DNA from 4 places in the Halomonas sp. PA16-9 genome. Region 1 is predicted to be linked to each of the others. Evidence: predicted binding sites of a transcription regulator. Region 1 holds the regulator's gene; each other region holds the start of a gene.
What was found. Region 1 encodes LexA, which represses DNA repair genes until DNA is damaged. Its sites were predicted from a motif close to TACTGTNTANNTANACAGTA; they were not measured.
Positions count from the first base shown of each region.

Region 2: the regulator LexA is predicted to act here: its motif matches at 4,863-4,882, upstream of FDY98_RS03615 (LexA family protein).
Region 3: the regulator LexA is predicted to act here: its motif matches at 3,727-3,746, upstream of FDY98_RS07465 (LexA family protein).
Region 4: the regulator LexA is predicted to act here: its motif matches at 1,768-1,787, upstream of ruvA (Holliday junction branch migration protein RuvA).

Region 1 covers NZ_CP040451.1:2,880,609-2,888,344, reverse strand. The annotation lists gene moaE (molybdopterin synthase catalytic subunit MoaE) at 1-226, shown strand, start outside; partial or broken gene FDY98_RS13345 (ribonuclease J) at 270-1,878, opposite strand; partial or broken gene purU (formyltetrahydrofolate deformylase) at 2,108-2,961, shown strand; gene FDY98_RS13335 (energy-coupling factor ABC transporter permease) at 3,075-3,671, shown strand; gene lexA (transcriptional repressor LexA) at 3,680-4,360, opposite strand; gene FDY98_RS13325 (TetR/AcrR family transcriptional regulator) at 4,628-5,320, shown strand; gene FDY98_RS13320 (L,D-transpeptidase) at 5,298-5,834, shown strand; gene nagZ (beta-N-acetylhexosaminidase) at 5,898-6,935, shown strand; gene FDY98_RS13310 (hypoxanthine-guanine phosphoribosyltransferase) at 7,000-7,578, shown strand; partial or broken gene ppsR (posphoenolpyruvate synthetase regulatory kinase/phosphorylase PpsR) at 7,614-7,736, opposite strand, start outside.
Region 2 covers NZ_CP040451.1:770,926-778,661, forward strand. The annotation lists partial or broken gene FDY98_RS03595 (OadG family protein) at 82-338, shown strand; gene oadA (sodium-extruding oxaloacetate decarboxylase subunit alpha) at 430-2,244, shown strand; gene FDY98_RS03605 (sodium ion-translocating decarboxylase subunit beta) at 2,255-3,577, shown strand; gene FDY98_RS03610 (IMPACT family protein) at 3,808-4,434, opposite strand; gene FDY98_RS03615 (LexA family protein) at 4,434-4,814, opposite strand; gene ccmA (cytochrome c biogenesis heme-transporting ATPase CcmA) at 5,012-5,632, shown strand; gene ccmB (heme exporter protein CcmB) at 5,980-6,648, shown strand; gene FDY98_RS03630 (heme ABC transporter permease) at 6,663-7,430, shown strand; gene ccmD (heme exporter protein CcmD) at 7,430-7,621, shown strand; gene ccmE (cytochrome c maturation protein CcmE) at 7,618-7,736, shown strand, end outside.
Region 3 covers NZ_CP040451.1:1,600,360-1,608,095, forward strand. The annotation lists gene FDY98_RS07450 (YbfB/YjiJ family MFS transporter) at 1-413, shown strand, start outside; partial or broken gene FDY98_RS07455 (sodium-dependent transporter) at 487-1,949, shown strand; gene FDY98_RS07460 (Y-family DNA polymerase) at 1,911-3,275, opposite strand; gene FDY98_RS07465 (LexA family protein) at 3,272-3,703, opposite strand; partial or broken gene glyA (serine hydroxymethyltransferase) at 3,947-5,211, shown strand; gene FDY98_RS07475 (type I secretion system permease/ATPase) at 5,708-7,474, shown strand; gene FDY98_RS27375 (biotin/lipoyl-binding protein) at 7,476-7,736, shown strand, end outside.
Region 4 covers NZ_CP040451.1:2,558,403-2,566,138, forward strand. The annotation lists partial or broken gene aspS (aspartate--tRNA ligase) at 1-1,101, shown strand, start outside; partial or broken gene ruvC (crossover junction endodeoxyribonuclease RuvC) at 1,181-1,743, shown strand; gene ruvA (Holliday junction branch migration protein RuvA) at 1,849-2,457, shown strand; gene ruvB (Holliday junction branch migration DNA helicase RuvB) at 2,544-3,581, shown strand; gene ybgC (tol-pal system-associated acyl-CoA thioesterase) at 3,626-3,991, shown strand; gene tolQ (protein TolQ) at 4,050-4,745, shown strand; partial or broken gene tolR (protein TolR) at 4,757-5,193, shown strand; gene tolA (cell envelope integrity protein TolA) at 5,210-6,379, shown strand; gene tolB (Tol-Pal system beta propeller repeat protein TolB) at 6,379-7,671, shown strand; gene pal (peptidoglycan-associated lipoprotein Pal) at 7,712-7,736, shown strand, end outside.

The DNA.
Region 1 (7,736 bases):
AGCGGTGCGGATTATTCATCGTGTCGGTTACCTGGGGCCAGGCGATCCGATTGTGCGCGTACTCGTGGCCAGCGCACACCGGCGTGAGGCGTTCGAAGCCTGCGATTTTATTATGGATTATCTGAAAACCCAGGCGCCTTTCTGGAAGAAAGAGCACTCTGCCCAGGGCGAGTATTGGGTCAAAGAGCGTCACTCTGATCAACAAGATGCAGCGCGCTGGGAGTGAGACGGCCGCGTTGCTGCGCTTTTTTTCACAATAATGCGCAGCTCTAACGATTGGCGGCGTTGTCCAGGGGGATAGTCTCTGGCATTTCGGCGGCCATAATCTGTAGATGTACATCGGGCAGGTGCTGCATATGCTCCGCCAGCCACTGCACCATGCGAGGCTGTAATGCTTGGCGCAAGTCGGCAAGCGTCTCTGCTGCAATCTCCTCAAGCTGATCATCCAGCCAATCATTAAAGCTATCTTCATCCAGCGGGCTGGCCCCCGAGGCATCCAGCATCAAACGGCCAATACGCGCCCATCCAGTGTCAGTAGCCGTCACCGGCAGCGCTAAGTATAAGCTGCCGCGACGGGCCTTGTTGGCGTCGTGCACCTCAAGGCCAGGGTGGGGCACCACGCTGTTTTGACTGACTATGCAGGGCGGCTGCGGATAGCGCGACTCACAGCGCAGCCCGTGACTGTCAAAGCAAATTAGATCGCCGTTCACCGGCGTCAATGGAGCGCTAATGCCTAGCTGTTTGGCAATAGTCTGATGAGCCTGTTGGTGGCGGGCTTCGCCATGCACCGGTATGAGATGTTTTGGCCTGACCCACTGATACAGCTTGATCAGTTCATCCTGAGCGGGGTGCCCGGTAGCGTGCAGTTCAGGGTGGTTGAACTCGTCGTAGAGGTTGACACCTAAGTGCGCCAAACGCTTTTTAAGCTGTTCAATGGGGCGTTCATTGCCAGGAATGGCTTTAGCCGAAAAAATAACGTTATCGCCCGGCTGAAGATCCACAAAAGGGTGGCGACCCTGGGCGAGGCGCTGTAGCGCAGCTCGGGGCTCACCCTGGCTACCGGTGGCGATAATCACCACTTCATCCGGGGAAGATAGCCTAAGTCATGATTGGGCACCAAAGGCGGTAAATCATCCATATAGCCGAGCCCCCGGGCAACGCTGACCATGCGCTCCATTGAACGGCCCATCAAGCTAATGCGTCGGCCACACTTCTGAGCGGCGCGCCCTATCGCTAACACCCGGGCAAGGTTACTGGCAAAGCAGGAGACCACCACCCGGCCCTGGCAGTTGCTGAGGGTTTTTGTCAGGGCGCGGGCGACGTCCCCCTCGCTGCCGGAGTGCCCGGGCATGGGGGCGTTAGTGGAATCGCCCACTACCAAGTCAACCGGGGCAAGCGCCTTGAAGAGGGCTGCACTGATCGGCGTGCCGATAATCGGTTCAGGGTCGAGTTTCCAGTCGCCGGTATGTAAAACGCGATAGCCACCGGCCATCATTATTAGCGCACAGCTTTCGGGAATGGAGTGGGTTAAAAGTAAATAGCGCAGCGTGAATGGCCCGCTCTCTAGGGCCTCGCCAGGTTCAATGACATGGATAGCCGCACCGCTAAGCTGATGCTCGGCAAATTTTAGCCGCAACAGGCCTGCCGCCAGCGGGTGGCGTAAATGGGGCAGTTCCACATCGGCCATAGCCAGGCTGCGGCACCAATGTGGTCTTCGTGACCATGGGTGATAAATAGCGCTTTGGGCACGATCCCTAGTGCTTTCGGCGTATCAAGATTGGGTACCTGCAGCGGCGAGTTGGGAAGATCCTGGCGGATCATCATGCCGCAGTCCACGGCTATCCAGTGATCGTCATAGCCGTATAGCGTTAGATTCATTCCAATCTCACCGCATCCCCCAGCGGCAAAATGCGCAGCGGTGGACGACGACGGGGGCGAATTTGAACGCGTGGTGAATGCATCTGTTATGAAAAACCTAAAAAGTAGTGTCTTAACTATACGGGAAGGCAGGGGCAGCTAACAATCATCCACGGCCTTCCGATACACTATGCGACCTAAGCCGCTGGTTTGTCATAATTAACTTAGCAATAGGTCAAGAGTAGCTCACATGTCTCATTATTATCGTTTAGTAGTTTCCTGTCCTGACCGGGTGGGTATTGTTGCACGGGTATCGAGCTTTATTGCCCAGCAGGGCGGCTCCATTACCGAAGCTAGCCAGCACTCCGATTTAGAAACCGGCTGCTTTTTATGCGCTACGAAATTCTGGCGGATTCGGTAGGTATGTCGGCGGAAGCGCTGAGCGCGGCATTTGAACCGATAGCCAGCGAATTCAATATGCAGTGGTCGCTGGTGGATACCCAGCAGCGTAGGCGCGTCGTGCTGATGGTGTCGCGGGAGTCACATTGCTTGGTAGATCTACTTTACCGCTGGCAGGCGGGGGAACTGGATTGCGACATTGTCGGGGTTATCTCCAACCATGATGATATGCGTTCGCTGACGGAGTGGTACGGTATTCCTTATCACCATGTACCGGTCGACCCCGACGATAAGCAAGCATCGTTTGCCAAGGTTCAGGCCGAAATCGACAGTGCCCGCGCCGACTGCGTGGTGCTGGCGCGCTATATGCAAATACTGCCCCCTGAGCTGTGCGCGCGCTATGCGGGGCGAGTGATCAATATTCACCACAGCTTTTTGCCCTCTTTTGCCGGGGCTAAGCCCTACCACCAGGCCTACCAGCGGGGGGTTAAGCTGATTGGCGCTACCTGCCACTATGTGACCGAGGAACTCGACGCAGGCCCCATCATCGAACAGGATATCCATCGCGTTAGCCACTGTCATACGCCTACTGATCTAGTCCGCTTTGGTCGTGATGTGGAGAAAGCCGTGCTCGCTCGCGGTTTGCGTTGGCACTTAGAGGATCGTGTGTTGGTGCATGGCAACAAGACAGTGGTATTTAGCTAAGTACTCTATAATGCCCGCCCATCAACCTGAGAGGCCGCCATGTCATTTGCGCAAAGTGTATTAGCGCCCTGGGCGCTGCTGCTCACCTGGCTACTCTCGTTAGCAGTGATCGCATGGGCGCTTTGGGGCGGCCCTGGCAGGTGTTGATAGCGGATTCAGCGCTTCAGCACCGCTGGCTGGGTGCTACGCTGGCGGTGATGCTGATGTGGCAGCTTCGTGCCCAGGCTGTTGATTGGCTAACGCTACACCTTGTTTTTACAGTATTGATGACACTCGTTTTTAAAGCGCCATTAGCGCTGATTAGCAACGTGCTGATCAACATTGCCATGGTGGTGATTGGCCGCAATGAGTGGATGTTGCTGGGGGCAAATGTGCTGGTTACCGGGATCGTCCCGGCGGCCGTTATTGGCACGGTATGGCGGCTGGTAGATCGCCGCCTGCCGGATAACTTGATGGTATTTCTGTTTGCCTGCGGCTTTTTTGGCGCGGCGCTGGCAACGCTGGGAGGAGGCTTGGCGGCGGTAGTGCTGATTATCGTCGCGGGTACAGACCCTGAGGCGATCTATCTCGCCCAGGAGTATGCGCGTTTTTTACCACTGCTAATGCCTTCAGAGGCATTTATTACTGGCATGCTGCTGAGCATCCTGCTGGTCTATCACCCAAACTGGGTGGCCACCTTCAATGACCACCGCTATATCGACCTGCAGTAGCGGATTTATTAGCCGAGTGCCTGGCCGTTGCCACCACGAATTACGCCGACTCCAACGCCTTCAATATCGAGCGCTTGAGAGCGCAGGTCGATTTCAATGGGCGCAAAATCAGGGTTCTCTGCAAACAGCGTCACTTGATGCCCCTGGCGTTTGAAGCGTTTAACCGTTACTTCATCGTCCAGGCGGGCAACCACGATCTGGCCATCGCGAACCCGGTCAGTGCGATGAACCGCCAGTAAATCACCTTCCAAAATGCCAATATCCTTCATGGAAAGGCCGCGTACGCGCAGCAGATAGTCAGCTTTGGGAGTGAAGTACTCGGCCGGTAGCGGGCAGTAGCGATCAATATGTTCGGCGGCCAAAATGGGGCTGCCGGCAGCTACTTCCCCGATCACAGGCAGGCCAGTGGGTGGGGCTTCCACGTTGGTTGTGGGTAAGGCGGGGACTGCGCTATCCAGGACTTCTTGAGGTTCCTGGTTGGGCAGGCGGATGCCGCGAGAGGTGTTGCGGATAATGCGAATAACGCCTTTGCGTTCCAGCGCGCGCAGGTGCTCTTCAGCCGCATTGGGTGAGCGGAAGCCAAGTGCTTTGGCAATCTCGGCGCGGGTAGGAGGGTAGCCAAATTCGCCCATGGTCTTAACGATAAAATCAAACACGTGCTGTTGGCGAGCGGTTAGCGGACGCGACATACCAGACTCCATAAATAGTGAATAGACAGTAACAAGTTAAATGTCGACTTAATCAATAAGTGTTTAAGTATACAGTATGTTCCTCTGTCCAGTATATGGCTTGTCAGTGCCTATTGCCGATGTCTATGCAATTTTTCTAATCGTTTGAAACTAAGTTTCTGCTTATTTAATACGTCACATTTTGTCAATAAATCAAGCGTTGAGCCCGCCTACGTTATGGCATAGTATTTTGCTATGTTTTAAACACCTGTTTCCCTGGAGAGCGACATGGCTCAATCTGATACGGTGACCCGTATACTCGACACCGCCGAGGTGCTGTTTGCAGAGCGGGGTTTTGCTGAAACTTCGCTGCGCAACATCACTAGCAAAGCGCGGGTTAACTTAGCCGCTGTTAATTACCATTTTGGTTCCAAAAAAGCCTTGATTCAGGCCGTTTTTGCCCGCTACCTGGATCCGTTTAGTCAGCGCTTTCATACTGCGCTAGATGAGCTCGAGGGCCAACACGCCGGGCGCGTTATCCCGCTGGAAACACTGCTCGAGACCATGGCAACTACCGTTCTCGCGGTGCCCGCCGAGCGCAATAGTTTGAAAGTGTTTATGCGCCTGCTGGGTCTTGCCTACAGTCAAGCACAGGGACATCTAAGACGTTATATCCAGGAAGAGTATGGCGATGTGTTTACACGCTTCACCGAGCTTGTGCGCAAAGCAACGCCGGATCTGCCTGACGCCGAGCGTTTTTGGCGGCTACACTTTGTGCTCGGCACGGTAATCTTTACCCTGTCTGGCCTTGATGCGCTACGCGATATCGCGGAGAAGGATTACCACGAGCAGGTCTCTGTGCGTGATTTGGTCAGGCGATTGCTCCCGGTAGTGGTGGCTGCTATGAATGCGCCGTTACCCATAGCCCTTGACGGTGCCAAGCCAGAAGAAGGAAAACATGCGAACTCCTACGCTAGCTGAGCTACCTCCAACGGAACATATCTGGCTGGAGATTGATACTACCGAACAGTTGCTGCGCTGTTGGCGAGGGCCAAAAGTGCTCCATGAGTGTTCTATTTCATCCGGTGCTGCCGGAAGCGGGGAGCGCAATGGCAGTGGTAAAACCCCCCGCGGGTGGCACTATGTGCGCGCGGCCATTGGCGGAGATATGCCCGAAAATGCGGTGTTTCGAGGTCGCCGCTGGACGGGCGAGACATTTTCGCCCGAACTCGCCGAAGAGCATCCAGAGCGTGACTGGATTCTGACCCGCATACTGTGGCTGTGTGGCTTGGAAAAGGGCGTGAACCGCGGTGGTCAGGTGGACTCGCAACGGCGCTATATTTACCTGCACGGGACGCCGCCTGACGAGCCCATGGGCGTTGCTGCGTCCCACGGCTGTATTCGTTTACGCAATCCTGATCTGCTCTATATCTTTTCGTTAGCGTTGCCGGGTACCCCTGTTTGGTTGCACGGTGGCCGCCAGTCCTTTGATTGATCAGATTTTGACACCGCTAGACGATCGTCTAGAATCATCGCCCCTTTTCATGGACCTATCACGATGACTCAACCGTTAGGCCCGGTCATGCTTGACCTTGAAGGCACCAAATTGACGGCTGCAGAAAAGCGCTTGCTGCTAGAACCGACGGTCGGAGGCGTTATTCTGTTTGCCCGCAATGTCGAAAATGGCTATCAGGTTCGCCAGCTCTGCAGCGATATTCGCCGCGTGCGTGCTGATTTACTGCTCGCCGTGGATCAAGAGGGCGGTCGCGTTCAACGCATAAAAGAGGGGTTAACACGCCTGCCTGCCATGGCGCGTATCGGTGAGAGCTACCGCACCACCCCGGAAGAGGGGCTGGCGTTAGCCAAAGATGCCGGCTGGTTGTTAGGGATGGAGATGGCTGCCTGCGGTCTGGATCTGAGCTTCGCCCCGGTATTAGATGTTGAGAGCGGTCTGTCCAGCGTTATCGGCGATCGTAGTTTTAGTAATGACCCCCAGCACGTGGCTCAACTAGGTAGCGCGTTTATTCAAGGGCTTCATGATGCCGGTATGGCTGCTGTGGGCAAGCACTTTCCCGGCCACGGCGGGGTTGCGGCGGACTCCCACGTTGCCTTGCCAGTAGACGATCGCCCGCTGGACGTGATTAAACAGCACGATCTTGTGCCCTTTACCCAATTAGCCTCGCAGTTAGATGGGGTCATGCCGGCGCACGTTATTTATAGTGCTTTCGATACACGCCCAGCAGGATTTTCACCCAGTTGGTTGGGCATGTTGCGGGAATCGCTCGGCTTCAAAGGCTGCGTTTTTTCTGATGATCTGAGTATGGCAGGCGCCCACGAAGCGGGAGACCCCAAAGCGCGTGCCCAGGCAGCGCTGGCAGCAGGCTGCGATATGCTGCTGGTATGTAATGACCGAGCCTCCGCGCTTGAAGTGATGGAGGCATGCCACGGAATCAATTCTAAGCGCCCCGCTAAGTTGCGCTATAGCCGTGCGCGCCCAGACCTAGATGCGCTGAGTGCATTGGGCCGTTGGCGTCGTACTCACGCTAAGCTGGAAGCGCTAGCGGATAAGCCCAAGTCCAGTGCGGAAGCAGAGTAAGCCCAGCGCTGAATAAATCTCTTACTTAAATAAATGAAGTTTTAACCCGCCGTGGAGTTGGTAGATGTCAAAGTTGGATAAAGAAGCATTAGAGTCGCTGGACTCGATGCGTGAGCTGATGGATAACGCCGACTGCCTAATTTCTCAGCAAGAGGTAGAGCGGGCGCTGGATCGTATGGCGGAAGAGATTACTCGGGATTTAGGCGATAAACTGCCGGTTTTTTACTGCGTAATGAATGGTGGCTTGATTACCACCGGTCATCTGCTTACCCGCTTGGGCTTTCCGTTGGAAGTAGATTATTTGCATGCCACTCGCTACCGCAACGAGCTGCGCGGCGGCGAGCTTTTTTGGCGCGTTTCCCCTGAAGTGCCCATGGCGGGCCGTCACGTAGTGATTGTTGACGATATCCTGGATGAGGGGGCGACCCTGGCGGCCATTTTGGCTTACTGCGAAGAGGCCCAGGCCGCCAGCGTTACCACAGCGGTGTTGGTCGATAAACAGCACAACCGCAAAGCAGTGCCTGGGTTGAAAGCCGACTACTGCAGCCTGGAAGTTGCCGACCGTTATGTGTTTGGCTTTGGTATGGATTACAAAGGCTACTGGCGCAACGCGCCGGGAATTTTTGCCCCCAAAGGCATGTAATCCACTGGGGGCTTGCGTAGTTTTTGTAGTAGTTTTTACATTAGCGGGGGCGAGAAACGCCTCGCTAAGCCGGTTTCAGCAATCATCCGCGTTGAAATCTCCTCCACCGAGAAGCGTGTCGCATCGATGAAGGGAATGTGCATGGTGCGGTAGAGCGA
Region 2 (7,736 bases), 1.4 Mb from region 1:
TCACCGTATTGGCGTCATGATGTGCGTAAAAATGGTACTTGAGCTGTGCTTCAAGACACCGGGCTTCAAGGAGATCGCTTTATGCAGGATCTAGAACTATTGCAAGAAGGGCTGGCGTTGATGGCGCTCGGTATGGGCGTAGTGTTTGTTTTTCTTACTGTTTTGGTCATTAGCGTTACGCTGATGTCGAAGCTTGTTGGGCGTTTTCAGCCCGCCCTGTGGCTGTTAATACGGGCAATAAATCGTCGCCATCTTCGGGTTCCTCTGCGCAAAATGACGAGGTCATGGCGGTGATCAGTGCTGCAGTGCATCGTTATCGCTCAAGCCGGCGTCGTTAACTTTCTCGATTTTTTTCATTTTGGCCCTCTTGTGGCTATTTTTTTGTTATTTTTACTACAAACTTACAACTCTCTACTGTGAGCCATGACAATGAACGAAATAAAACGCCCTCTAGGCATTACTGATGTCGTGCTGCGCGATGCCCATCAATCGCTATTCGCTACACGTATGCGGCTGGACGATATGCTGCCGATCGCCGAAAAACTGGATCGCGTTGGCTATTGGTCGCTGGAAACCTGGGGTGGGGCCACTTATGACGCCTGTATCCGCTATTTGGGCGAAGATCCGTGGGAGCGCATTCGTGCATTAAAAGAGGCTATGCCCAATACGCCTCAGGCCATGTTGCTACGTGGTCAGAACCTGCTGGGCTACCGCCACTACGCCGATGACGTTGTCGATAAGTTTGTCGAGCGGGCGAAAACCAACGGTGTTGACGTTTTTCGCGTCTTTGATGCCATGAATGACCCGCGCAATCTCGAGCGCGCCATTCAGGCAGTGCGTAACGTGGAAGGCCATGCACAGGGCACGATCTCTTACACCGTGAGCCCGGTACATACCCTGGATAGCTGGGTTGATCTCGCCAAAACCATTGCTGGCTTAGGCGCAGATTCATTGGCTATCAAGGATATGGCGGGGCTACTGACGCCCTATACGGCATTCGATCTGGTCACCCGGCTCAAGAAAGAGCTATCGATTCCGGTGCACCTGCACTGCCACGCCACCACCGGCCTCTCTACCTCAACCATTTTGAAGGCAGTGGAAGCAGGCATTGATAACGTCGATACCTCGATTTCGTCCATGTCGATGACCTACGGTCACAGCCCCACCGAGTCAGTGGTGGCAATGCTGAAAGACACCGGCCGCGATACCGGTCTGGATCTTGAGCTGCTGGAAGATATTGCCGGTTACTTCCGCGAAGTACGTAAGAAGTACGCCGCCTTTGAGGGTTCGCTGCGTGGTATTGATTCGCGCATCCTGATTGCTCAGGTGCCCGGCGGCATGCTGACCAACATGGAAGGCCAGCTGAAAGAGCAGGGCGCGGGCGATAAGCTGGACGACGTGCTCAGCGAGATTCCCCGCGTGCGCGAAGATCTGGGCTTTATTCCGCTGGTGACGCCCACCTCGCAAATCGTCGGCACCCAGGCGGTCATGAACGTGATGATGGGCGAGCGCTACAAGTCGATCTCCAAGGAAGTTCAGGCGCTGCTCAAAGGTGAATATGGTGCTGCCCCAGCACCCTTCAACGCCGAATTGCAAAAGCGCGTCTTGGAAGGCGGCGAGCCGATTACCTGTCGCCCGGCGGATAACCTCTCACCGGAAATGGATAGGCTGGCTGCCGAACTGAAAGAGAAGGCTAGCGCTGAAGGTATTCGCTTGGCCGAAGGCAAGCGCGAAGTAGATGATGTTCTGACCTACGCGCTGTTCCCGCAGATCGGCTTGAAGTTCCTTAAAAACCGCGACAATCCCGACGCCTTTGAACCTGCCCCCCAGGCAACTGACGCAAGTGCTGAAAAGACACCCGCCAAGGTGGAAAGCAAAGCGCCGGTGGCTAGCAGTGGCCCGGAAACCTATACCGTTAAGCTCAACGGTAAAGCCTTCGTGGTGGAAGTGTCTGAAGGTGGTGAACTGGGCGAAGTGCAGGAGCAAACGGCGGCCAGCACTGGCGCCCCCAAAGAGGAAGTGTCTGCACCCACTGGTGAGAGCATTGATGCGCCGCTGGCCGGCAATATCTTCAAGGTTAATGTCCGCCCTGGCGATAAAGTCGCTGAAGGGGATGTGGTGATCATTCTTGAAGCGATGAAAATGGAAACCGAAGTGCGTGCCAGTATCGCAGGCACTGTGTCTAAGGTTAACGTCAGCGAGGGCGACAGCGTAGCCGTAGGCGATGCGCTGATCGAGCTCTAAGGGCCCAGTAATGGATAAATTAGTAACGTTATGGGAAGGCTCTGGGCTATATAACCTTGAGCTTGGCCAAGCCGTCATGATCATGGTGGGGCTACTGCTGCTTTACCTGGCCATTTATAAGAAGTTTGAGCCGCTGCTGCTGGTGCCGATTGGCTTTGGCGGCATTCTGGCCAATATTCCCGAAGCAGGGTTGGCGATTTCAGCGCTAGACCAAGCGATCGAGGTGGCGAAACCCGCAGTGCTACAGCAGATAGCGGCAGCGCTGGGCGCGACGCTGGATCCGTTAGCGAATGCGGAAGCCTGGCGTGAATCGTTAAAAGTGATAGCCCACGATGGCGTCGCACCGGATCAGGTGCGTGCCGCACATGATATCGCCGTGGGCGTCGGCTATAGCGATGGCATGCTTTACAACTTCTATAAAGTAGCAATTGGTTCAGGTATCGCCCCGCTGATTATCTTTATGGGTGTGGGCGCCATGACCGACTTCGGTCCGCTGCTGGCCAATCCGCGCACGCTGTTTTTAGGTGCGGCCGCTCAGTTTGGTATTTTTGCCACTTTGTTTGGTGCCGTGGCGCTCACCTCGATGGGCATCATGGATTTCTCGCTCAATCAGGCCGCCGCCATTGGTATTATTGGCGGGGCCGATGGGCCGACCTCCATCTACGTCTCCAGCGTGCTGGCGCCGGAGCTGCTGGGTGCTATCGCGGTGGCTGCCTACGCCTATATGGCGTTGGTGCCGCTGATACAGCCGCCCATCATGCGTCTGCTGACCACCGATAAAGAGCGTCAAATCAAGATGACCCAGTTGCGGCCGGTCTCCAAGCTGGAAAAAATCATCTTCCCGCTGATGCTGCTGATTCTGGTCGCGCTGTTTCTGCCCGATGCGGCACCGCTACTCGGTATGTTCTGCTTCGGTAATCTGATGCGTGAGTGTGGCGTAGTCGAGCGCTTGTCGGATACCGCGCAAAACGCCTTGATCAATATCGTCACGATTATCCTGGGACTGTCGGTAGGCTCCAAACTGATGGCCGAGAGTTTCCTGGCATTTGAGACGCTGGGGATATTAGGTCTGGGTATTGTCGCCTTTGGTATCGGCACGGCCGCTGGGGTATTGATGGCCAAGCTGATGAACCTGGTGAGCAAAATGCCCATCAACCCATTGATCGGTGCCGCGGGCGTTTCCGCCGTGCCTATGGCAGCGCGGGTGGCGAATAAGGTGGGGCTGGAGTCCAACCCACATAACTTCCTGCTGATGCATGCCATGGGCCCCAACGTGGCGGGTGTTATTGGGTCGGCAGTCGCGGCCGGGGTAATGATTAAATACCTGGGTTAACTAGTCCTCTGCCATCAACGACATAGGGGTGTCATTGCGAACGCAGTGAAGCAATCTGGGGTTGGTTCTCAGGGTAGGCTTGAGATTGCTTCGTCGCAGGCTCCTCGCAATGGCCGGTGAGTGTCATCGCGAGCGAAGCGCGGCGATCTCGGTTTGTTTGCCACCGCAGAACGAGATTGCCGCGTCGCAAGCTCCTCGCAATGACATATGGGGCCCTTTCATCTGCTGCGTTATGCCTTTGGTGCAGAGAGAACCTCAATAGCACTCTTCAAGCGGTTTTCTAGCGGGGCAAGGTCAAGCGGGCAGTCCCGTGGCCAGCCAATGGTCAGGCGAACGCCATCACCATCGTAGTCGGCTTGCTCAATAGGGATGTCGTGCTCTTCGCACCAGGCGCGGGCAATCGCTTCATTGGCAAAAGTAAGGCGCAGGGTGTAGGTGTCGCGCTCAACCACTTCCCGGGTAGCGAGTGTCTCAAGGGCATGGCTAACCGCCTGAGTGTAGGCGCGGGCTAAGCCACCGGTGCCGAGCTTTGTACCGCCAAAATAACGAATGACCACACAGCCAATCTGGCCCAGTTGGCTCCCCTGGAGAACCTGATACATGGGGCGGCCAGCGGTGCCGCCAGGCTCGCCATCATCGGAAAAGCCAATCAGATTTTGCTCGCCGGGTGGCCCGGCAATGTAGGCAGTGCAGTGGTGGCTGGCATTAGGATGCGCGGTTTTCGCCGCATTCAGCAGAGTAGTGAATGCGTTGATATCGGGAGCGTGGCAGATCCAGGTGATAAATTGGCTCTTTTCTACTTCAATGTCAGCCGTGTGCCATGACCCTGTGGGTAACTCGGGAACCCGATAGCGCATTAATGCTCCGTAAAGGTAGTCTCACTTTTCACACCCATTACCATGCCGAGTACCTGAATATCCCGGTTGTGCAAAAATAGCGCTGGCTGCAAAGTATCTTCTGGCCATAGCTCTACGCCAAAGCGGCTGATAGAGAGCTGCCTCAAGGCGATCGTTTGCTGGTTTATTTCGGCAACGGCAGTTTCTGTCTGGGTATCGTGTTGATAGCGCCGGATAATAATGACATCGCCATCGAACAAGTTGCAATCACACAGTGCATTGCCACGCACTTTGAGTGCATAGGTATTGCGTCGGGTAATGCTAGGCGCCATTGCGTAAGGGCGCGGTGCCGGTTGTCTACGGCCAAACGTAACGGTAGGTGCTGCCATCGATAGGGTCATCAAAGAATCTCCATTGCATGTTCTTTCATACAGTGGTTTTCATTGTAGACCTGTTTTTGCATACAGTGCCAGAGATAATTGCTCTCACGACATATTGATGAAGATCACGCTGCGACCCAGCGCCGCATTGTGTGAGTGGCGAGAAAGGGGCTTTACGTGTAGAGTTCGACGCGAAATCAATATGCCAGGAGAGACGCTTGAGCCTGTGTCTACAAGCCCGCCAGCTTGCCTGTGAACGCGATGACCGCTGGCTGTTTCAAGGGTTAGATCTGGAGGTTCGCAGCGGCGAGATAGTGCGAATTGAAGGGCCCAATGGTAGTGGTAAAACCAGCCTTCTGAAAATTCTCTCCGGCCAGCTCAGTGACTACCAGGGCGAACTGTTCTGGAATGGCGCTGCGATGAACGAAGCACGTGAACATTTTCTCGCGAATTTGCTCTATTTAGGACATGCACCGGGCATTAAGTCAGGGCTTTCCCCGTTAGAAAATTTAGCCTGGTATCAGGCGTTAAGTGGGGAAAGTGGTAATGAAGATCAGCGCCTGGAAGCTCTTGAACGGGTTGGGTTGGCAGGCTTTGAAGATGTGCCCGCAGGGCAACTCTCAGCAGGGCAACAGCGCCGTGTTGCCCTGGCGCGCTTAACGTTAACGCCGCGCGCCCTATGGGTACTGGATGAGCCTTTCACCGCGATTGATCGCCACGGCGTCGCTGATCTAGAAAGACAGCTAGTTGCCCACGCTCAGGCGGGGGGCTGTGTGTTAGTAACGACACACCACGAGTTAACCGCTTCACCGTTGCTCAGACGGATATCTCTAGGGTAGAAAGCAGGACTATCTCAGTTGGATATAGCGGCTTAAATAACTCTCGACAACGTGGTGTCAGGGGAGGTTGAAGCGAGGGTCTTTTGTCATGGACGGAAAGTGTTCCCGACAATTCCGTCATTTCCGCCATCCATGGCGGTCAGACTACAAAAATAGCGCCCAGGGAAAGGGTTACAGCGCCCTCGCGGAAACCTCCACTGGGCACCGATGCTTGTATGGTAGAGGAGAAAGGGTTGCACAGCTCTTTACATGGCGCTTCAAATAGCTCTTCACACGGCTCTTCACAAAGCTCGGAGACCGCTCAACAGGTTTCAGCAGTGCCACTGCGTGAGCATAGTGGTGGGTTAATGACCGCAGTGAAGGCCACGCTAGTGCGTGACTTAACGCTATTGCTGAGACGCCGTGGCGAAGTGCTCAACCCACTGGTGTTTTTTGCCCTGGTGATCACGCTGTTCCCGATCGCTATTTCGCCCGACCCTGAGCTGTTAGCGGTGATTGCTCCAGGTTTGCTGTGGGTCGCAGCTTTGTTAGCCGCGCTGCTTTCATTAGACAGCCTGTTTCGCAGCGATTATGACGACGGTAGTCTGGAGCAACTGCTATTGGCGCCGCAGCCGTTAGTCGCGCTAAGTTTGGCCAAAGTGGCCGTACACTGGCTGCTGACAGGCCTACCGTTGGCGCTGATGGCGCCGATATTGGGTATTATGCTGGCGCTGCCGGCGGGTAGCTACGCCGTGCTGGCGCTGTCGCTTGCATTGGGTACGGCAAGCTTGAGTTTGATTGGCGCCATCGGTGCGGCGTTAACCGTTGGCTTGGCACGGGGCGGAGTGCTGCTCTCGCTACTGGTGCTGCCGTTGTATATCCCGGTACTCATTTTTGGCGCAGGCGCGGTGCAGGCGGCCATTTTTGGAGAGGGTGTCTCCGCACACCTGGCTATCCTGGGCGCGCTGCTCGCCGCCTCACTCATGTTGGCGCCGTGGGCGATTGCCGCATCGCTGCGTATCAGTATTAACGGTTAAGGACGGGACACGCTATGTGGGCCTTTATACACAAGCTGGGATCACCCAAGTGGTTCTACGGCATTAGTGCCAAATTACAGCCCTGGTTTTGGGCCGCGGCGGCGCTGTTGATCGTCACTGGCTCGCTGTGGGGGTTGGCGTTTGCGCCAGCGGATTACCAGCAGGGTAATAGCTTCCGAATTATTTACGTCCATGTGCCGGCGGCCTTTTTGGCTCAGTCTATCTTCATTGCCATGGCGGTTTCCGGCCTAGTGTTTATGGTCTGGAAAATTAAAGTCGCCGATATGGCGGCGGCGGTGATGGCGCCTCTTGGCGCAGCTATGACCTTTGTCGCGCTGTTTTCCGGTGCCGTATGGGGTGTGCCTACTTGGGGAACCTGGTGGATGTGGGATGCACGGCTAACGTCAATGCTGATCTTGCTGTTTTTGTACTTGGGCGTAATTGCTCTGCGTGGGGCTTTTACCAGCCGCGATAGCGCCTCACGGGCAGCCTCGGTGCTGGCCATGGTGGGGGTGATCAATATTCCCATCATCAAATACTCGGTGGACTGGTGGTACACCCTGCACCAGCCCGCTTCATTTACGCTGACCTCGCGCCCGGCCATGCCTACTGAAATGTGGCTGCCTCTGGTCATTATGGTGCTGGGTTTCTACTGCTTTTTCATTGCCTTAACGCTGATGCGCACACGCAGTGAAATTTTGCGCCGCGAAGCTAACAAACGCTGGGTACAGGAATTGGTGACCGGCCAAGTGGTGAAAGTACCGGCAGAGGAGGCTCGCTAATGGCGTTTGACTCATTTTCCGAATTTCTCGCCATGGGTGGTCACGCGCCTTATGTGTGGTCTGCCTGGGGCGTGACAGCGCTACTGCTGCTCGCCACCGTATGGCATGCGCGTGCTGAACAGCGCCAATTGATCAAAGGCTTGAAACGCCGTGCAAGACGCGCAAACAGCGCAAGGGGAAACGCCCAATGACGCCTAAACGTAAACAGAAACTCTTTATTATCCTGGGCCTTGTGTCGCTGGCCGCGATTGCCGTGGGGCTGACCCTGTACGCGCTGCGCGCTAACATCAATCTGTTTTTCAGCCC
Region 3 (7,736 bases), 1.3 Mb from region 1:
TCGCCCGTCGAGTGGGCTATTTAGGGGCGCTTATTCTCGCCATGGGGATTCAGGTAGTGGGGATCGTACTGCCTGCGATTACCGCGAACTCAGCAGTGGTACTGCTCAGTGCGGTGCTCTATGGCGGTACCTTCCTTGGTTGCGTCAGCCTTGTGCTGACCATGGCAGGTAGGCTCTATCCTTCCAGCCCCGCGCGGCTAATGGGGCAGATGACTCTGGCATACGGCGCCGCCCAGATATGCGCCCCGGCATTAACCGGTATGTTGGCTGAAACCTCTGGCCACTATGATGTTGGGCTGTGGTTGGCGGGCGGTTTTGTAACGCTTGGCGCGGTGCTGCTGGCCTGTTTGCGCCGGGTAGATCAAACCGCTCAACGCTTGGATGCCGCCGCAAAAGCCACGGTGTACGCCTAGGAACTGGGGCCTAGTGGGCATTACCCTCGAAATCCTTTAGGATGAGCGCCTTTTTCTTACGGGATATGGGCAAATGACCTCTTCTAGGCAACCTCGCACCCAATGGCTAGGCCGCTGGGGGTTTATGTTGGCGGCCACCGGTTCGGCGGTGGGGCTAGGCAATATCTGGAAATTCCCCTACATGACTGGGGAGTTTGGCGGCGGCGCCTTCGTGCTGGTCTATCTAACGTGCATCTTTGCCGTGGGTGTGCCGGTGATGATGGTCGAAATCGCGTTTGGTCGGCGGGGACGTGGTAGCCCGGTGGATGCCATACGGCGCGTGGTCAATGAGTCTGGCCGTTCATCGGCCTGGTCGTTGATTGGTTGGATGGCCATGCTCTGCGGCTTTATGATCCTGTCGTTTTACGTGGTGGTGGCGGGCTGGTCGTTCTCGTATCTGTGGAAGATGCTGACCGGGGGCTCGCGGGCAGCAGCGTTGATGAGATGGCCGCTGTGTTCGGGGCCAATAACGCCAATCCGCTGAACCTCGGTTTCTGGAGCACCCTGGTTACGCTGGCCACCATGTTGATCGTGGGTAAAGGCGTGCAGCAGGGAATCGAGAAGAGCGTTAGCTGGATGATGCCGGGGCTGGTGATCATGCTGGTGGTGTTGATTGGCTTTGGTATGTTTTCCGGTGGCTTTGGCGCTGCGGTTAACTTTCTGTTCTCCTTCAATGCGGGCAGCCTCTCTAGCGAAGGCCTGCTGGCAGCGCTGGGTCATGCGTTTTTCACCCTCTCGCTGGCCTCTGGAGCGATTCTGACCTACGGCAGCTACTTGCCTAAAGACGCCTCTATTGGCCGCACCACGGTGAGTGTGGCGGTGGCGGATACCGTTGTTGCCTTGATGGCGGGGCTTGCGATCTTCCCGGTTATTTTCGCCAATGGCATGAACCCCGGCGAAGGCCCAGGGCTAATTTTTATGAGCCTGCCGCTGGCTTTCCAGGCGATGCCGCTGGGCACCCTGTTTGGCATTCTGTTCTTTCTGATGCTCTCTATGGCAGCGCTGACCTCTTCGATCTCTATGGTCGAAGCCACGGTTTCCTGGCTGTGCGACAACAAAGGTATCTCGCGTTCGGCAGCCGCCTGGGGCACCGGTATTGTGCTGTGGTTGATTAGCACACTGGCGATGCTGTCGTTTAACCTGGGCGCGGATTGGACACTGGCCGGTAAGAACTTCTTTGACTGGCTGGATTATTTAACCTCGCGCTGGATGATGCCGTTGGGTGGCCTGGGCACGGTAGTGGTAGCGGGGTTTGTGCTGAAAAGCGAGACCTTCCGCGACGAGCTGGGGCTTGCCCCCTTGTCTTATGCGCTGTGGCTAACCATGGTGCGCTACGTTAGCCCGCTGGGCATTGTGGTGATTTTTGTCGACGCGCTGGGCGTTTATCAGGTCTCGTTTGCGGCTCACTGGCCCTGGTTGCTGGGGATTCTGTTTACCATGGTCGCGCTTGGAGAAACCTTAAGCCCGCGGCTGCGTACTGCGCTTAGCGCTGGTTAACGCCTGCTGTTTTTTCTGCTTCTCTTTCTGCTTTGCCTCGGCGGCGGCGACTGCGCCGGGGTGAGTGCCCACTTTCATCAACTCGTCCCAGCGCGTGGTATAGCGGTCTGAGCGGTGGGCGCAGCGCAGTTGCCAAGCAGCAGGGGCATCCGTCATACCAAAGCTGATAGTGCCTTGCCCCATGCGCTGGTTGATCTGATCCACGGTTGCCATTAAAAACGGATGGCGATCACGGACTGGCGGATGCAGCAGCGAAAGCTGGTGCTGCTCTGCATCCACTAAATCCAGCAGCATCACGCCAGCTTTCATGAACTGGTAGCGGGGGCGATGAATCTGCTCAAGGCCTTGGCGTACGGCATCAAGGATCACCCGGGTATCGTCGCTGGGTGAGGGCAGGGCGATCAGCGCCTGCGGGAAGTATTGCAACTGATCGCGGCGATGACGGTTAGTGTTGAGAAATACCATCACCGCACGAGCTAAGCTACGTTGCTCGCGAAGTTTTTCAGCGCTGCGCTGGGCGTGGCGCCGCAGTGCATTATGTACTTCTGCAAAAACGCCGGTGGGCTGGCCGAAAGAGCGCGAGGTCATAATGCGTTGGCGCGGTTGATCCAGGGCGTTCATCTCCATACAAGGCGTGCCACGCAGCTCGAGCGCGGTGCGCGCCAGCACCACAGAGAAGCGCTTGCGCAACTGCTTGTCGTCGCTTTGACGCAAGTCCCAAGCGGTGGTCACGCCGCCAATCGCTAAGCGCCCGGCAAGCCGATGGCCGACGCCCCACACGCTGCCCACCGGCGTACGTTTGAGCAGCGCCTGCGTCGTGTGATCTTGTCCATTAAGCAGGCAAACGCCTTGGTAATGTGGGTCTTGCTTGGCAAGGTGATTGGCTAATTTGGCGAGCGTGTGGGTGGGTGCCAGCCCAACACACACCGGTAACCCTAAATGGCGGCGAATACGATGGTGCAATTCTCGCCCCAGCCTCTCACACTGCTCTGTGGTTAATCCTTCCAGGTAGACGAACATTTCATCTATTGAGTAGGGCGCAATTGCAGGGCAGGCATCGCGTAGTAGTTGGGTCAGCCGTGCCGACATATCTCCGTAGAGTTCATAGTTAGACGACAGCAGGTGGATCTCGCCGCGCTGACGCATTTCTTCAAGCTTGAAGGCTGGCGCACCCATAGGGATACCCAGCGCTTTTAACTCGGCGGAGCGGGCGATGACACAGCCGTCGTTGTTCGACATTACCCCCACGGGCCTACCTTCCAGCTTGGGCTGAAAAACCCGCTCGCAGCTGACGTAGAAGTTGTTGGCATCGACTAGACCGATCATCGCAAGTACTCGTGCACGACGGCGCGCACTACCCCCCATAGCTGGCAGTCGCTGCCTTCAAGTGGCAGTGGCGGATAGTTAGGATGTGTTGAGCACAGGTGCGGCGTTCCCCGATAGAGCGCATAGCGTTTAATTAGGGCCTCGCCCTCTAGCATAGCGACCAGAATATGTCCCAGTTGCGGTTCAATACTGCGATCAACCACCAGCAAATCACCCTCAAAAATTCCCCAACCCTCCATGCTGTCGCCGGTGGCGGTGACATAAAACGTCTCAGTAGGGTTTTTAACCAGCCGTGTGTTGAGATCCAGCGTGCATGGCTCGTAATCCTGGGCTGGCGAAGGAAAGCCACTAAAACCAGCGCGGCCACAAGGCTGCGGCTGAGAGGTTAACGGCAAGGCAGGGGTAAAGTGAGAAGACTGGCCCGGCATCGTCGGCATCCTGGTGCTTAAAATATTGTATAAATATACAGTATTTTGCATGGCGAAGGAAAACGCAAATTGACGCCCCCTGAGATCGCTTCATTGTGTTCGCGATGACACTTTCTCTGTCATTACATGAATCACGCTCATGCAAGACCTGACGAGGATGCGATGAAAGTCGCGTCAGGCTGCGTTATGATAGCGCCCTCGCTTCTTCCATGATGACCCTTTCTCGTTACGAGGTTCCCGCCGATGTTCAGCCGCGATATGACAATTGCCGGATTTGATGATGTGCTGTTTGATGCCATGCAGAAAGAAGTGGAGCGCCAAGAGGCCCACATCGAACTGATCGCTTCCGAAAACTACGCCAGCCCCGCGTACTCGAAGCTCAGGGCAGCCAGCTGACCAATAAATACGCTGAGGGCTACCCCGGTAAGCGCTACTACGGCGGCTGTGAGTTCGTCGATATCGCTGAAAACCTGGCCATTGATTACGCCAAAGAGCTGTTCGGCGCCACCTACGTGAACGTTCAGCCCCACTCAGGCTCGCAAGCCAACAGCGCGGTGTTCCAAGCGCTGGTTAAGCCAGGCGATACCATTTTAGGTATGAGCCTGGATGCGGGCGGCCACCTGACCCACGGTGCCAAGCCTAATTTTTCTGGCAAACACTACAACGCCATTCAGTACGGTCTGGATGAGCAGGGGTTAATTGATTACGATCAAGTGGCTCAGCTTGCTCGCGAGCACAAGCCCAAAATGATCATCGCCGGCTTCTCAGCCTATTCACAAATTGTTGATTGGGCCAAGTTCCGTGAAATCGCCGATGAAGTAGGCGCTTACTTACTCGTTGATATGGCCCACGTCTCTGGTCTGGTCGCGGCAGGCGTATACCCCAGCCCCTTGCCCCATGCCCATGTGGTCACCTCCACCACCCACAAAACCCTACGCGGCCCCCGCAGTGGCGTGATTCTCTCAGCGGAAAACGACGCTGATATCGAGAAGAAGCTGCAGTCAGCGGTTTTCCCCGGCGGCCAGGGTGGCCCCTTGATGCACGTAATCGCCGCCAAAGCGATCTGCTTCAAAGAGGCTATGGAGCCCGAGTTCAAAACCTACCAGCAGCAGGTAGTTAAGAACGCTCAGGCAATGGCCAAGGTGTTTATCGATCGCGGTTACGACATCGTCTCTGGTGGTACCGAAGACCACCTCTTCCTGCTTTCGCTGATTAAGCAGGGCGTAACGGGCAAAGATGCCGATGCTGCTTTGGGTCGTGCTCATATCACCGTGAACAAGAACGCTGTTCCTAACGACCCGCAAAGCCCGTTTGTCACCTCTGGCCTGCGTATTGGCACCCCGGCGGTGACCACGCGCGGTTTCAGTGAACAAGAGTGTAGTACGTTGGCAGGTTGGATCTGTGACATTCTGGACGTACTGGCCAAGGGCGAAGACACCAGCGCCATCGAAACCCAGGTGTTGGATAAAGTGGCCGAGGTTTGTGCGCGGCTTCCGGTTTATAAATAAGCAGCTGTAACCATTCTCCTTGGCAAAGGATAGCCACAAAGAACGGGCGGCCGTTAGGGTCGCCCGTTTTTTTGTGGCTTAACGGTAATGCTAGCTAGGGTTTCCGAGAGCTGCCAATCTTTGCTTGCGTCGATGTTAGTACTTGAAATGTGGACAAACTGTAGAAGTGTGAGTGCACAGGTCAGTCTGATGTCTTGGTTGAACTTGACTTACGCAAATGTGCTCGAATGGTCTTCAGGCTCGGCTGGCCTATTGTGCTAGCTCAATGAGTTAGTAAGCGATCCAGAACGGGATGTCATTCTGATTGGCTTAGCAGGGTTAGGGGGAGTATGATGCTGCTTGGCTAACTAAATGGTCTAAACTAGTTGGATAATCATGGACTTACCTGCTCCCCATGACCAGTGCTCTCAACGCCCCTACCCTAGACAGGGGCGTTTCTGTTATGCTGCCGCGATTAATCTTCGCGTGACTTCTTTGATTCAACGGTGACCCTTCCATGGCAAAGCAACAGGAAGCAACGGATCTGCAGCGTGCATTAAGCGCCTGTAAAGGTTCGTTTGTATCGGTGGGCTTTTTTAGCATGTTTGTTAACCTGCTGATGCTTGTTCCTCCGATGTATATGCTCCAGGTGTACGATCGCGTCCTCAGCACGCAAAGTCTCGACACTCTGATTATGTTGACGCTCGTCGTCGTGTTCTTATTTTTGGTGATGGGGGGGCTCGAACTTGTTAGGTCAAGGATGTTGGTTAGGATTGGTAACCGCTTAGATACCACTATCAACCAGCGGCTTTATAGTGCCATGTTCCGACGCAGTTTAGTCGCGCAGGGATCCCAAAGCGCTCAGCCTCTCAATGATTTGACTAGTTTGAGGCAATTTCTAACTGGTAACGGTTTATTTGCTTTCTTTGACGCCCCATGGGTGCCCATTTATTTGGGTATTTTGTTTATTTTCCATCCATGGCTTGGGGTATTTGCTACTTGTGCTGGCATTATTTTATTCGCGCTGGCGGTGGCTAACGAAAAATCTACTAAGAACCTGCTAGCTGAAGCTAATAGCGAGCAGATTCAAGCGCAAAATCTGGCTAATTCTAATTTAAGGAATTCAGAAGTGCTGCATGCTATGGGCATGCTCCCTGGGATTATGGGGCGTTGGTCAAAGCGCCACCATGAATTTCTTGCTAAACAGTCACAAGCTAGTGATCGTGCAGGCGCATTGACGAATACGTCTAAAGTAATGCGCTTACTGTTTCAGTCATTAATTCTTGGTCTAGGTGCTTTCTTAGTACTCGAAGGTGAAATGTCCCCAGGTATGATGATTGCAGGTTCTATCCTTATGGGGCGGGCGTTGGCTCCAATTGACCAAATGATAGGCGGATGGAAGGGGTTTGTATCCGCGCGTGGTGCCTATAGCAGGTTAAATGAGCTACTGACGCAAATACCCGATGAACAGCGCCACATGTCATTGCCGCCTCCCCAAGGGGTTGTGGATGTTGAAAACGTTGCTGCTGCTCCTCCCGGAAGCCGTATGGCGACCATTCGTGGTATTAATTTTAGTGTCGCGAAAGGTGAGCATATCGGCATTATCGGCCCCAGCGCTGCAGGCAAATCAACGCTCGCTCGTGTATTGCTGGGCATATGGCCGACTCAAGTGGGCGATGTACGGCTTGATGGTGGGGAAATTAATCAATATAACCGTGATGAGCTCGGCCCCTTTATTGGTTACCTACCACAAGATATCGAGCTGTTTGATGGCACTATCAGTGAAAATATCGCCCGCTTTGGCAATGTCGATCCAGGAAAAGTTGTTACAGCTGCTAAAAAAGCGGGCGTTCATGAAATGGTATTGGAGCTCTCTAATGGTTACGACACCATTATTGGTTCTAACAGCGGGGCGCTCTCTGGTGGTCAGCGTCAGCGCTTAGGTCTAGCACGTGCTTTATACGGTAATCCTGTCTTCGTGGTTTTAGATGAACCCAATGCAAACTTAGATGATGCTGGTGAGCGAGCGCTAAGCCAGGCAATCGCTCAATTAAAGGCTGAAGGCACAACGTTGTTTGTAATAAGTCATCGAACCAGCGTACTAAAAAATATGGATAAGCTACTGGTCATGAAAGAAGGTCAAATGAATATGTTTGGCCCTCGAGATGAAGTGCTTGCCCAGTTCGCTAAAAAATCACGCCCCCAGGTGAACCAGCAAAGCGCTGCCCGTCTTTCTGCCATAGCAGGCGGTCGTGGTGCTGGAAATGGCAATGAGGAGTCGTAATATGAGCAATCAAAAAGACCAGCTCCCAGCCAAGCAAGAAATCGACGTAACGCCGCAGGGGCCAACCACCATTGACGGAGAAGCTCAAGAAAAGCTGCCTACTAGTGATAAAGGCTACCGTAAGCTCGGTTACGCTATTTTAGGTATAGCGCTTGGCGGGTTTATTCTCTGGTCTGTGACAGCTTCATTAGCTGTGGCTGTTGTGGCCCCTGGTAATGTCTCCATGGAGTCTTTTAAACGCACGGTTCAGCATCTTGAGGGC
Region 4 (7,736 bases), 320 kb from region 1:
CAGCCTGAGTTCACCCAGATTGATATCGAGGCGTCGTTTGTGGAAGAGAACGACATCATGGGCATTACCGAAGCCATGATTCGTCAGCTTTTCCAGGACGTGCTAAAAGCCGAACTCCCTGAGTTCCCGCGCATGACCTGGCAGGAAGCGATGGATCGCTTCGGTTCCGATAAGCCGGATCTGCGTATCCCGCTGGAACTGACCGATGTCGACGACCTGATGCAGCAAGTCGATTTCAAAGTCTTCTCTGGCCCCGCCAGCGCGGATGATGGTCGCGTAGCGGCGCTGAAAGTACCCGGTGGCGCCAAGCTATCGCGCAAAGAGATCGACGAATATACCAAGTTTGTCGGCATCTACGGCGCCAAAGGCTTGGCGTGGATCAAGGTCAACGAGCGCGCCAAAGGGCTTGAAGGTCTGCAGTCTCCGATCGTCAAGTTTATGGAAAACATCGTTGAAGAGCTGCTCGACCGCGTGGGCGCAGAAGATGGTGACATCATCTTCTTCGGTGCCGATAAAGCCCGTATCGTTAACGAAGCCATTGGCGCGCTGCGCGTCAAGCTCGGTGCTGATCTGGAGCTCTATACTCAAGAGTGGGCGCCACTGTGGGTAGTCGACTTCCCAATGTTTGAAGCCGACGACAGTGGTCGCCTGAGCCCGCTGCACCACCCCTTTACCGCGCCTTCCTGCACACCGGAAGAGCTCAAGGCAGACCCCGCCAATGCGCTTTCACGCGCTTACGATATGGTGCTCAACGGTACCGAATTGGGCGGCGGCTCTATTCGTATCCACGATCAGACCATGCAGAGCACGGTGTTTGAGATTCTAGGCATCGGTGAAGAAGAAGCCCAAGAGAAATTTGGCTTCCTGCTGGATGCACTTCAGTATGGTGCACCGCCTCATGGTGGCTTAGCCTTTGGCTTGGATCGCTTGGTCATGCTGATGGTCGGTGCCAAAACTATTCGTGAAGTCATCGCCTTCCCGAAAACCCAAAGCGCTGCCTGTTTGATGACCAATGCACCGGGCGAAGTCAGCCCCGAGCAGTTGAAAGATTTGAACATCCGCCTACGTCAGAAAGTCAAAGCGGAACCCGCCGCCGAATAAATCGGTTTGGATGGCTGCTCAACACCGACGCCACGGCGTCGGTGTTTTTGTATGTTCTAGTCACACGAGTATCGACGCCATGGAAGAGCAAAAGCCCGTCGTACCCATTCGCATTTTGGGCATAGACCCTGGCTCCCGGGTAACCGGTTACGGGGTGATCGACATTATTGGCGTTAAACCCTGCTACGTAGCGAGTGGCTGTATCCGCACGGCAGAAGGGGCCTTGGAGCAGCGCTTGGCGCAAATTTACGCCGGTCTTAGCGAAGTCGTCGGCCTGCATCGACCCTCCCAGGTGGCCATTGAGCGGGTATTTATGGCCAAAAATCCCGATTCAGCGCTGAAGCTTGGCCAGGCTCGGGGGCGGCAATGGTGTGTATGGCCAATCATGGCTTGAGCCTTGCCGAGTACGCCGCGCGGCAGATCAAGCAGGCGGTGACCGGCCAGGGCGGCGCGGACAAAGAGCAGGTGCAGCATATGGTGACCGCCATTCTGCAGCTCTCCGCTACTCCCCAGGCCGATGCCGCCGACGCGTTAGCCATTGCGTTAACCCATGCTTATAACGGCTCTGTGTTTAGCAGCCATGGCTTGCCCGCTGCGCCATCTCGGGGCCGCCGTCGCTCAACTGGACGCTGGCGGCTTTAATTCCCGCTGTACCGCTGGCTGAACTACTGGTCACCTGTACAGAGTCGCTTTATAGTAATCACCTGTTTTTCACTCTATTTTTTTCATTCCGGTGCGAGCGTATTTATGATTGGACGTCTGAGTGGTCAGCTAGTGGCAAAGCAACCTCCCTGGATTGTGATCGACGTTCATGGCGTAGGTTACGAACTAGAAACCTCAATGAATACGCTGGTCGCACTTCCTGCGATTAACGAGAGCGTCTCATTATTCACCCATTTAACCATTCGTGATGATGCCCACTTACTCTATGGCTTCGGCCGTGAGCATGAACGTGCTCTGTTCCGCGCCTTGATCAAGGTCAATGGCGTAGGGCCCAAGCTTGCACTCGCCATCCTGTCGGGTATGGACGAAGACGCCTTTATGCGCTGCGTCCGTGATGACGACAGCAAAGCGCTGACAACCCTGCCAGGAGTGGGTAAGAAAACCGCAGAGCGGCTGATTATTGAAATGCGCGACCGTTTTCCCGAGTGGGAAGATGGCAGCGACGCGCTATTGCCCCTTGAAGCCACCAATGGCCGTGCTTCTACCCGCGATAGTCTTGCCGATGCGGAAGCCGCGTTAGTTAGCTTGGGGTATAAACTGACTGAGGCGTCGAAAATGCTCGCCGATATTGACCCCAATCAGTCTACCGAAGCGCTGATTAAAGCCGCGCTCACCCAGCGCATGGGTGGCTAAGCAGGCAGCGGTGTGAGTACGAAATTGTGGGTAGTGGATAGACCTTTGTGAATAGACCTTTTGAATCGCCATAAAGAAGAGCACCTATGTTAGAACACGATCGGCTGATCGCCGCTGAGCCTGAACAGGGGGAGGGGCGCATTGATTACGCGATTCGCCCCAAGCGGCTGGATGACTATATTGGCCAGCCGCGTGTGCGTGAACAACTGGAAATCTTTATCGGCGCCGCGCGGCTGCGTGAAGAGAGCCTGGATCACACTCTGGTATTTGGCCCCCCAGGGTTAGGTAAAACGACCCTTGCGCATATTATTGCCACCGAGATGGGCGTCGGTATGAAGTCGACTTCCGGGCCGGTACTCGAGCGGGCAGGCGATCTAGCCGCCATGCTGACTAATTTAGAGCCTGGCGACGTACTCTTTATCGATGAAATTCATCGCCTGTCACCGGTGGTCGAAGAAGTGCTCTACCCGGCCATGGAAGATTTTCAGCTCGATATTATGATTGGCGAAGGGCCTGCGGCACGTTCGATTAAACTGGATCTTCCCCGCTTCACCCTGGTGGGCGCCACGACCCGGGCAGGATTATTGACCTCCCCGCTGCGTGACCGATTTGGTATCGTGCAGCGGCTTGAGTTTTATAACCTGGAAGAGCTAACAGAAATTGTCTCGCGTTCAGCGCGCTTGTTAGGCGTTGAAACCAGCCATGATGGCGCCATTGAAGTGGCCAGGCGTTCAAGGGGCACGCCGCGAATTGCCAACCGACTGCTACGCCGGGTGCGGGATTACGCCGAAATGAAAGGTAACGGCGTCGTCGATGTCGCCATGGCTGATGCGGCTCTCAATATGCTTAATGTGGATCACCACGGCTTGGATCATATGGATCGGCGGCTACTGCTGGCCATGATCGATAAATTTGACGGTGGGCCGGTGGGTATTGACTCACTCGCCGCGGCGATCAGTGAAGAACGTGACACGATCGAAGACGTTATTGAGCCCTATCTTATTCAGCAGGGCTTGATGATGCGCACTCCCCGCGGCCGGGTGGCCACCCGCCAGGCGTGGCTGCACTTTGAGCGCGTGCCCCACGCACAGGCAACCGATATGGAAGGAGAGCGCCGTCCGTGAGTAGCTGCACAAGAGAAGGTTATCGACTGCCGCTGCGCGTTTATATGGAAGATACTGACGCAGGCGGCATTGTCTACTACGTTAACTACTTGAAGTTTATGGAGCGTGCGCGTAGTGAATGGCTCCGCCAGTTGGGCCTGAATCAGCAAACGCTGCTAGACGAAGGTACACAGCTAGTGGTATACCGCTTGGCCTGTCACTACGCGAAACCGGCTTACTTGGATGACGCGTTGGAAATTAGTGCTCACGTTACCAACGTTGGGCGCTGTCGGATGACATTTGAACAGCAGGTTTGGCGTAATGAGGAACTCCTATGCTCTGCCACAGTCGAGATAGCCTGCTTGAGCACCGAACGTTTACGGCCAAAAGCATGGCCAGCATCGCTTAAAGTTTTGACCCAGGCCTCTTAACCAAGAGGTCACTCACTGCGTCGGCAATCCCGACCCTAATAGATTGATGAGGGCACCTGTGAACGATAACACCATGTCCATTCCCCATTTGATAATGAATGCCAGTACTGTAGTGCAACTGGTAATGCTGCTGCTACTGGTGGGGTCGATCCTCTCTTGGGTAGTGATTTTTCAGCGCAGTATTGCGCTGGGCCGCGCCAAGAAAGAGTACAACCAATTTGAGGAGTCTTTTTGGTCAGGTGTCGACTTAAACGAACTCTATCGTGAGATTCCTGCCGATGACCCGCGCCACGGCGCCGAGCATATTTTTCAAGCTGGTTTTCGTGAATTTAACCGTTTGATGCCTAAAACCCGTGACCCGGATACCGTGCTGGAAGGCGTTCAGCGTAGCATGCGCGTAGCGTGGTCTCGGGAAGAGGATCGCTTAACCCAGCATTTAGTGTTTCTTGCCACGGTAGCCTCAGCTAGCCCCTATATCGGCTTGTTCGGCACTGTATGGGGCATCATGGGGTCGTTTCAGGCACTATCACTGACTCAGCAAGCGACCCTTGCTACGGTGGCTCCCTGGATTGCTGAAGCGCTCATTGCCACAGCCATGGGTCTATTTGCGGCGATTCCAGCGGTGATTTTCTATAACCGCCTATCCAACTCGTCTTCTCGCCTGCTGGGCAAATATGAAGACTTTGCCGAAGAGTTTCACGCTATCCTGCACCGCAATTTGCAAGGTCGTGACGGCAAACCGAGCGCCAGCTAAGGGAGAGAGCCATGCAAGGACCATTCAATCGTAGCGGCAAAAGCAAGCCAATGGCGGAGATTAACGTCGTCCCTTTCATTGACATCATGCTGGTACTGCTGGTGGTCTTTATGATCACCGCGCCCATGTTGACCCAGGGCGTACAAGTTGAGTTGCCGCAAGTCACCTCTCAGCCCATTGATATCCAGGAGGATAATGATCCGATCATTATCTCGGTTGATAGCGACGGTGGGTACTTCATCACGCTTGGGAAGACTCCACGTCGGTGTCGCTGGATGAGATGTCCTCACGAGTGACAACGATTATAGAGCGTCGCCCAGGCACACCGGTAATGGTACGCGGCGACCGTAATGTGGCCTACGGTCAGATTGTCGTCTTGATGAGCACTCTGCAAGGCGCTGGCGTGGCTAATGTGGGGCTGCTATCTGAGCCGTCAAAAGATGGGTAAGGGCAAGGCGCAGCACATGGCACTGAAATCCCCGCGCGATCCTCAAGACGTCGGCTATAAGTGGCCGACTGTTCTGGCGATAGGTGTGCACGTAGCGATTGTAGCGTTTAGCTTGATCAGCCTGCCTAATCGAGACGCAGAACCTGACAGCTCCTCGATCGTACAGGCAACGCTGGTAAGCACCGAAACCTTTACCGACCAGGCGCAGCAAGCAACGGAAGAGCAGGCGGCGATGAATGCGCCTGCTGAAGCCCCCACCGAGCCTGATGCACCGGAAGAGCCTTCAGCTAGTGAACAGCAGGCCGCAGCCGAGCAGCAAGCCGCAGAAGAAGCCACCCAACAGGCGGCGGAAGCCGAGGCGCAGGCGCTAGAAGAAGCACGTGCGGCTGCGGAAGCTGAGGCCCAACGTAGAGCTGAAGAAGCGGCTGAGCAGGCCGAACAGCAGGCTGCTGAAGCGGCTGAACGTGAAGCCGAAGCGGAAGCTGCCGCAAAGCGCCAGCGTGAAGTGGAAGAGGCACAACGCCAGCAGGAAGCCGCCGAGCAGCAGCAACGCGAAGAGGCAGAAGCAGAACGCCAGCGCGAAGCCGAAGAACAGCAGCGCCGTGAAGCGGAAGAAGCCGAGCGTCAGCGCGAAGCTGAAGAGCAGCAGCGCCGTGAAGCGGAGGAGGCTGAACGCCAACGCGAAGCTGAAGAACAGCGATTGCGTGAGCAAGAGGAGGCTCAGCGAGAGCGAGAGGCCGAAGCACAGCGTCAGCGTGAAGCCGAAGAGCAGCAGCGTCGTGAAGCAGAAGCTGAGCGCCAACGCCAAGCCGCAGAAGCTGCCGAGGCGGCTATGCAGCGCCAACTGGACGGTGAGGCCGAAGCAGCTGCCAATGCCCAGCAGGCTGAGCAGGCTGCAAATAATTTCAGCAACATAATGAAACGAGCTATTGAACAAGCCTGGATAATTCCTGGTGGATCAAGTGATAGTATGCGGGCTTCTGTCAATGTGCGTCTGGGGCCTTCGGGGGAGGTATTATTAGTAAACGTAACATCATCGAGTGGCGATAGTGCCTTTGATCAATCCATTATTCAGGCGGTTGAGCAAGCGGCACCGTTTTCTGAGCTACTACAATTATCAGAAGATCAACAGCGTGAAATCCGACGCAATATCACTTTGAACTTTTCCCCAGGGGGAGTCCGTTGATGCAAACTCAAGTGTTAAAGAAATTTTGGTTATTGTGCTTGCTGTTCACTTTTAGCAGTGTGGCAAGTGCTAACTTAACCATTGAGATCACGCGGGGCAGCGATCAAGCGCTGCCGATTGGTGTCGTGCCGTTTGCCGGTTCAGACGGCCTGCCCGAAGATGTAGCACAGATTGTTCAAGATGACCTTGAACGCAGTGGCTATTTTGCCCCCTTGGCGCGCAGCGCTATGTTTGAGCAGCCTAGCCAATCTGACGATGTGCAGTTCGGTACCTGGCGTTCGCTGGACGTGCGCTATCTGGTCGTCGGCCAGGCAGAACAAACTGACGGTGGCTTTGAACTACAGTTTGAACTGATGGATATCAGTGGTCAGCGTCGAATGATCGGTGAAACCGTGACAGTGAGGGGTAATGACCTGCGCGGTGCAGCACACTATATCAGCGATCAAATTTTTGAAGAGATTACTGATATCCGCGGCGCGTTCTCCACCAAAATTGCTTATGTCACGGCCCAAGGTATCGGTGACGATATGCAGTTTGGTCTGTACGTTGCAGACGCCGATGGCCGCCGTAGTGAGCAGGTATTGACCTCTGATGAACCGATCATGTCACCGGCGTGGTCGCCCGACGGCACCAAGCTCGCCTATGTCTCCTTTGAGACTGAGCGTCCGGCGATCTATATCCAGGATGTGGCGACGGGCCAGCGCGTGCAGGCGACCTCCTTCGATGGCATTAACGGCGCGCCAGCATGGTCACCGGATGGGCGGCGTATCGCCATGTCACTGTCTAAAGATGGCCAGCCTGAAATTTACATTATGGATGTTGCCAACCGTTCAGTAGAACGTATTACCAATAACAACAGTATTGATACGGAGCCCGCTTGGGCGCCGGATGGACGCAGCCTGTTGTTTACCTCTGATCGTAGCGGCGGCCCCCAGCTCTATCAATATACACTGGGTGGCGGAGAGGCCCAGCGCCTGACATTTACCGGTAATTATAATGCGCGTGGCCGCTTCTCGCCGGATGGCGAGCAAATATTCTTGATCCATCGCTCTAGCCGTGGTTATCAAGTAGCAAGGCAAGACCTAAGCGGTGACCGCTTAGTGGTATTGAGTGAATCAACAAGAGATGAATCTCCTAGTGTTGCGCCGAACGGGACCATGGTAATCTTCGCTACCCAGCAGGGTAACAGTGGGGTACTAAGTGCTGTTTCTGCCGATGGTCGCTCTTCATTCAGGCTGCCGTCAGCACAAGGCGATGTTCGTGATCCAGCTTGGTCACCCTTCTTAAATTGATTAACATCAAAATTTCAGTTTTCAGGCAAGGAGTCTGATTATGCAACTTAAACCGTTGGCTCGCT